Regions from separate parts of the Dactylosporangium sp. NPDC050588 genome, predicted to be linked through region 1. Evidence: riboswitches for the same ligand, from Rfam matches in the RefSeq annotation. Region 1 holds a riboswitch; each other region holds the start of a gene.
The links. Region 1 has a riboswitch for cobalamin ahead of cobN (cobaltochelatase subunit CobN). Riboswitches for the same ligand answer to the same signal wherever they lie in the genome.
Positions count from the first base shown of each region.

Region 2: another riboswitch for cobalamin. It lies ahead of AB0I21_RS26655 (ribonucleoside-diphosphate reductase subunit alpha); the one in region 1 lies ahead of cobN (cobaltochelatase subunit CobN).
Region 3: another riboswitch for cobalamin. It lies ahead of AB0I21_RS16295 (VWA domain-containing protein); the one in region 1 lies ahead of cobN (cobaltochelatase subunit CobN).

Region 1 covers NZ_JBFAJA010000154.1:10,159-12,401, forward strand. The annotation lists gene AB0I21_RS55310 (precorrin-3B synthase) at 1-950, opposite strand, end outside; cobalamin riboswitch at 1,036-1,258, shown strand; gene cobN (cobaltochelatase subunit CobN) at 1,297-2,243, shown strand, end outside.
Region 2 covers NZ_JBFAJA010000039.1:57,615-59,857, forward strand. The annotation lists cobalamin riboswitch at 894-1,105, shown strand; gene AB0I21_RS26655 (ribonucleoside-diphosphate reductase subunit alpha) at 1,239-2,243, shown strand, end outside.
Region 3 covers NZ_JBFAJA010000020.1:115,030-117,272, reverse strand. The annotation lists gene AB0I21_RS16295 (VWA domain-containing protein) at 1-956, opposite strand, end outside; cobalamin riboswitch at 991-1,165, opposite strand; gene AB0I21_RS16290 (hypothetical protein) at 1,236-2,087, shown strand; gene AB0I21_RS16285 (hypothetical protein) at 2,163-2,243, shown strand, end outside.

The sequences.
Region 1 (2,243 bases):
GCCGTGACCCCGGCCCACGGCGTCGCGGGGTCGGTGCCGAGGCCGGCGGTCGTCAGCAGTGACTCGAGACGTCCAGCTTCTTCGACCGGCACGTCGGGCACGACGACGGTCCGCCACGGCGTGACGATGATCTCCCCCGACGCCGCCGCGACGAGCGCCGCCGACTGCTCCGGTGTCAGCAGCCCGAGTGGTACGACCACCGTCAGCGCGACCGGTCCCCCGACCTGCGGGGTCCGTCCGACCGCCGGCCCGGGCGAGCCTACGAACTGGTCAACGTCTGTACCGAGGGCGAACCCCAGGCGGGCCGCCACCCGGGCCGGGCCGTCGGTCAGCTCGGCCAGCCGCCACGCGGTGCCGCCCTGCGCCGCGCGCTCGTCCAGGAACGCCCGGGACGCCCGGAGCAGCAGCTCAGCGGGGTCGTCACCGGCCCGGCCCGCGGTCGGGAGCCCGGCGAGGAGGAGGCGGTCGCCGTGCAGGCCGACGTCGCCGCCGAGCGGGGACACGTCGCCGCGCCCGTCGTCGACGGTCACCAGGAACCGGCCGGGCAGCGCCGCCAGGGCGGGGTCGGCGCACAGCCCGGCGTCGAACGCGGCCACCACCGGCCGCACGTCCAGCTCGCCGAGGCCGTCGCGGCCGCTGAGCGGGCTGGCGATGATGTTGCGGACCCGCTCGTGGGTGTCCGACGGCAGCAGTCCCGCGGCGGTGAGCCTGGCCGCCAGCTCCGGCGACGCGTCCGGCCGCAGCCCTCTGATCTGCACGTTTCCGCGCGAGGTGAGCTCCAGGGCGGGGTCGCCGAGGTCCGCGGCGGCGGCGCGGAGGACCTCGAGGGCGGGGACGGGCAGCCGCCCGCCGGGCAGCCTGACGCGGGCCAGGCCACCGTCGGCCGCCGCGTGGACCTGCACGGCACCCGGGCACCGGTCCGGAGCGTCACGTCCACTGGCAGCCTGCACGCGCCGGATACTACTGCGCAGCACCCCGCCCGACCCAAGGAAGCCGACACCGAGGTGGGACGGGCGAGCTTGACGCAAGGAAGCCGTGACCGGCAGAGTTGGCGGTGCTGTACGGCGACGTGTGGAGGAAGCCGGTGTGAATCCGGCGCGGTCCCGCCACTGTGACCGGGGAGTGGACCTCCGACGACGGCCACCGGGCCCAGCGCCCCGGAGGCCGGAGACGACGGCCACCGGGTGCGAGCCCGGGAAGGCCGGAGGCGAGCGCCGATCCGGGAGCCAGGAGACTCTCCGCCGCCGGACCTTTCCCGACCGACTTGGGGCGCGGACCCCGAGGGAGGACCCCGGCGTGATCCTGCTGCTGTCGACGTCCGACACCGACCTGCTCAGCGCCCGTGCGAGCGGCGCGGCGTTCCGGCTGGCCAACCCGTCCCGCCTCACCGTGGAGGAGCTGCCGGCCCTGGCCGACGGTGCCGACCTGGTCGTGGTGCGGTTCCTGGGCGGCTACCGCGACTGGCAGGAGGGGTTCGACACGCTGCTGCGCCTGCCGGCGCCGGTGGTGCTGCTCGGCGGTGAGTCGCTGCCCGACGCGGAGCTGATGCGCCGCTCGACGGTGCCCGCCGGCGTCGCCGCGGAGGCCCACGCCTACTTCACCGAGGGCGGCCCCGCCAACCTCGCCGAGCTGCACAACTTCCTCTCCGACACGGTCCTGCTGACCGGCCACGGGTTCGCGCCGCCGGTGCAGACCCCCGCGTGGGGGGAGCTGGACCGGGAGTCCAAGGCCGACGGTCCGACCGTCGGGATCATCTACTACCGGGCGCACCACCTGGCGGGAAACACCGCGTTCGTGGAGACGCTCTGCGAGGCCGTCGAGGACGCGGGCGGGCGGGCCCTGCCGGTGTTCGCCTCGTCGCTGCGGGCCGCCCCGGCGGAGCTGCTCGACACGCTGCGGCAGGCGGACGCGCTGGTCGTCACGGTCCTCGCCGCGGGTGGCACCCGGCCCGCCGACGCGCAGGCCGGCGGCGAGGACGAGGCGTGGGACGTCGGCGCCCTGGCCGCGCTCGACGTGCCGATCCTGCAGGGGCTGTGCCTCACGAGCTCCCGCGACACCTGGGACGCCAACGACGACGGGCTGTCGCCGCTGGACACCGCGACGCAGGTCGCGATCCCGGAGTTCGACGGCCGGATCATCACGGTGCCGTTCTCGTTCAAGGAGATCGACGCCGACGGCCTCACCGTGTACGTCGCCGACCGGGAGCGGGCCGGCCGGGTCGCCGGGACCGCGGTCGCGCACGC
Region 2 (2,243 bases), on a different contig from region 1:
GACCGAGGTCATGTCACAGCCGCCCGACTTGGCGTTGTACAGGACATGGTCGGCCGCAATCAGGGGGTCACCGCCCAGCTGTGCCAACTGGGCATACGCGGTTCGCTCGTCGAACCACCGACCCCGGGCCGAGGCGCCGAGGCAGGCCAAATGAACCAGCTCACCGACCACTTCGACGCCTGGCGACGCCATGACATCGCGGGCGTCCTGGCGACACTGACCGACGACTGCGTGATCATCGAGTGTTACGGGCCGACCTACCGCGGCCGACACCGCGTCGAGCAATGCCAACAGCACCGGCCTCGCCGCGCAGGCGCTGCGCGGCGCCGGCCGGCCGGTCGCCTGGCTCAAGGCCCGCGGATTCCTGCTCGGCCTGCAGGTGCGCTGCTCCGGCCCGGCCGCCGACCGCGGCGCGATCACCTACACGACGACCGGGTTCGACCCGGCCACCGCGATCCGCGCGACCGCGCAGGCCGTGCCCGGTCTGACCGGCGCCGGCTTCGCCACCCTCACCGCCGCCGACTCGCAGGCCGCGGCGCCGGGTTCACCGTCACCGGCACCCAGCGCTGGAGCCTCGCCTTCATCTGCCGGATCAACGGCAAGCCCACCGCCGCCACGGAGCCATGCGTCAACACCCCGCCGGCGTCGGCGTACTGGTCCTACTGGCACGCAGTGCCCGGCGGTGCCTGGAACTACAGCAGCCTCGGCGCCACCGGTTACGACCCCGCCATCGGTACCGTCGAGGGCTGGGCGTTCGGGTCCGGCGCCCCGCCCTCCGTCCCCGCGTGACCACGGCCGGGTCCGCCGGTGCCGGCCGGCGGACCCGGCTGTGAGCTACGGCACGACACGCCGACACAGGATCTGGTGTTGTGAATTCTCGCCCGCACCCATATATGGTGTCGCTTGCAGCTGGTTCGGCCGCGCTTCGGTGCGGTCGTGGCAACAGGGAACCCGGTGTGAGTCCGGGACTGCCCCGCAGCGGTGAGTGGGAACGAACGCTGTCATTGAGCACTGGACCGTGAGGTCTGGGAAGCGACGGCCAGTAGGTGACCGGAGACGGTCGCGCCCGCGAGTCCGAAGACCTGCCAGCGCACCGCGCGCCGAGGGCGGCGTGCGGTGGTCGGATGCCGCGTGGGACGGCTGACGCCATCGCCAGGTGCTCCTCGCGTGCGCCTTTCTGTGGCGGGCTTCCCCCTGCGTTCATCCGGTGGTGATGAGCAGGCGACGAGGGGGAGCACATGACGGTGACGCAGGACCAGGCGACGGCCGGGAAGGCGCCGGAGCAGCGCCGGCACGCGATGCAGGTCCGCAAGCGCAACGGCGACCTGGAGCCGGTCGACGTCAACAAGATCGTGAAGGCGGTCGAGCGATGGGTCGCCGACCTCGACGAGGTCGACCCGCTGCGGGTGGCGACGAAGACGATCAGCGGACTGTACGACGGGGCGACGACGGCGGAGCTGGACAAGCTGTCGATCCAGACGGCGGCGGAGCTGATCGGTGAGGAGCCGCAGTACTCGCGGCTCGCGGCGCGGCTGCTCGCGGCGTACGTCGACAAGGAGGTCCGCGGGCAGGGCGTGGCGAGCTTCAGCCAGGCGATCCGGCACGCGCACCAGCAGGGCCTCATCAGCGACGACACCGCGGCGTTCGTAGCCCGCAACGCCCGCAAGCTCGACGACGCCGTCGACGTCGACGGCGACCTGCGCTTCGAGTACTTCGGGCTGCGGACCGTCGCCGACCGGTACCTGCTGCGCCACCCTTCGTCGAGACTGGTCGTGGAGACCCCGCAGTACTGGCTGCTGCGCGTCGCGTGCGGGCTGTCGCAGACCCCGGGTGAGGCGATCGGTTTCTACCGGCTCATGTCGTCCCTCGCGTATCTGCCGAGCTCGCCGACGCTGTTCAACTCCGGCACCGCGCACACCCAGATGTCGTCGTGTTTCCTGGTCGACTCGCCCCGCGACGAGCTCGACTCGATCTACGAGCGCTACCACCAGGTCGCGAAGCTGTCGAAGTTCTCCGGCGGGATCGGCATCTCCTGGTCCCGGGTGCGCGGCCGGGGCGCGCTCATCCGCGGCACGAACGGCAAGTCCAACGGCATCGTGCCGTTCCTGAAGACCCTGGACGCGGGTGTTGCCGCCGTCAACCAGGGCGGCCGGCGCAAGGGCGCCGCGTGCGTGTACCTGGAGCCGTGGCACCCGGACATCGAGGAGTTCCTGGAGCTGCGCGACAACACCGGCGAAGAGGCC
Region 3 (2,243 bases), on a different contig from region 1:
AGGGGGTCGCGGCGGCGCCGGTGCGGCAGCGCGAGCCGGGCCGCGTCCCGCAGGTCGTCCTTCGTCACGACGGTCCGGCCGTGCCAGGCGGCGACGGCGACCGCCGTGCGGGCCACGACGATGTCGGCGCGCAGGCCGTCCACCCGGTACGCGATGCAGATCCGCGCGATCCGGTCCAGCTGCGCGTCCGGCAGCGTGACCCGGGGCAGGATCTGCCTGGCGGCGACGATCCTGCCCGCCAGGGCCGCGTCCTGCTCGACGTAGCGGGCGGCGAACCCGGCGGGGTCGTTCTCGTACTGCAGCCGCCGCCGCACCACCTCGGCCCGCGGCTCGACCGTGGCGGGCGCGGCCACGCCGACGACCAGGCCGAACCGGTCGACGAGCTGCGGCCGCGGCTCGCCCTCCTCCGGGTTCATGGTGCCGACGAGCAGGAAGCGGGCGGCGTGCTTGACGGAGACCCCGTCGCGCTCGACGTGGGCGCGGCCCATCGCGGCGGCGTCGAGGAGCAGGTCGACGAGGTGGTCGGGCAGCAGGTTGACCTCGTCGACGTAGAGGACGCCCCGGTGCGCGGCGGCAAGCAGGCCGGGCTCGTAGGCCTTCACGCCCTCGCCGAGGGCCCGCTGCAGGTCGAGGGTGCCGACGACCCGGTCCTCGGTGGCGCCGACGGGCAGCTCGACCAGCGCGGAGCGGCGCCGGGCGGCGGGCGTGCCGGCGGTGTGCGGGCCGTCGGGGCACGAAGGGTCGGCAGCCAGCGGGTCGCAGGCGAAGCGGCAGCCGGCGACGACGTCGACCTCCGGCAGGAGCGCGGCGAGGCCACGCACGACGGTCGACTTGGCGGTGCCCTTCTCACCCCGGACGAGGACCCCGCCGATCGCCGGTGACACGGCGGTGAGCAGCAGGGCCAGGCGCAGGTCGGGCAGGCCGACCACGGCCGAGAACGGATACGGCGACGTCACGGGCACATCCTCCTCGAGCGGGTCCGCGCCCGCTGGGTCATGGAGCACGAGCGGCTGGAGTCTCCTGACTCCCGGATCGCCGCCATCCCCCGACCTTCCGGCTCGCGGCCGTGGCCCTGACGCTGGAGGGTGGCTCCCCGGTCACAGTGGCGGGACCGTCCCAGATTCGCACTGGGTTCCTCCCTATGACCGCTCGGGGTTCATCGTGTCCCACGGCTCCCAGTGACGTCAACGTGACCCAAATCCTTCGGGCCGGGCACGACCGGCCGAACAGATGACATGTGGAGGAGCGTCGCGCACGCCGTCCTGTGCGTCGTGTCGACCATGGGTCTGGTCGTCGCGTCGGTACGGCCGCGCCTGCCGCCCCTGGCACCGGAGACGAGCGTGGCGCCGCCGGGCACCCGGGCCATGTGGCTGTGGGAGCGGGAGCGGCCGGAGGCCGTCGTCGACTGGGCGAAGGCCCGCTCGGTGACGACGATCTTCGCGTACTACGACCCGCGCGCCGACGTGACGGAGCTGACCCGGTTGCGTGCGCTGTGTGACGACGCCGGGATCGCCCTCGACGCGCTCGGCGGCGAACCGGCCTGGACGACCGACCACGCGACCGCGCTCGCCTGGGCGCGGGCCGCCGCGGCGTCCGGCCTGTTCCGGGGGCTGCACGTCGACGTCGAGCCCTACCTGCTGCCGGCCTGGGAGGAGCGGCAGGCGGCGCTCGTGCCGCAGCTGCTGCGGCTGCTGGACGAGCTGGTGCTGATCGGCCCGCCGGTCGAGCTCGACGTGCCCTTCTGGCTGCCGACGGTCCAGGTCGGCGGGGAGAACCTGGCCGACGCCGTGCTCGCCCGGGTCGACGGCGTCACGGTGATGAGCTACCGCAACACCGCGACCGGCGGCAACTCGATGCTCGGCGTCGCCGACGACCTGCTGCGGCGGGCCGGGAAGGCGGCGAAACCGGCCCGGCTGGGCGCGGAGACGCAGGCGCTCGGTGACTGCGCGTACTGCACGTTCCACGGCGGCACGGACAGCGCCATGCGGGCCACGCTCAGCGACGTCGACCGGGCCGCGCAGCGCTACGCCGCGTTCGAGGGAATCGCGGTGCACCAGTACGACACCTGGATAGCGCTCACGGGCTAGCTCAACCGGCCGCCGGCCCGGCCGATCTGGAACTCGTCATCAGGCAGCCGTCATCAACAGAGAAGGACCTCTCCGATGCGCCGATCAGCCTCGATCGCCCTCGCCTGCGCCGCGGGCGCGGCCGCCATCGTCCCCGCCGCGGCGCCGGCCAGCGCC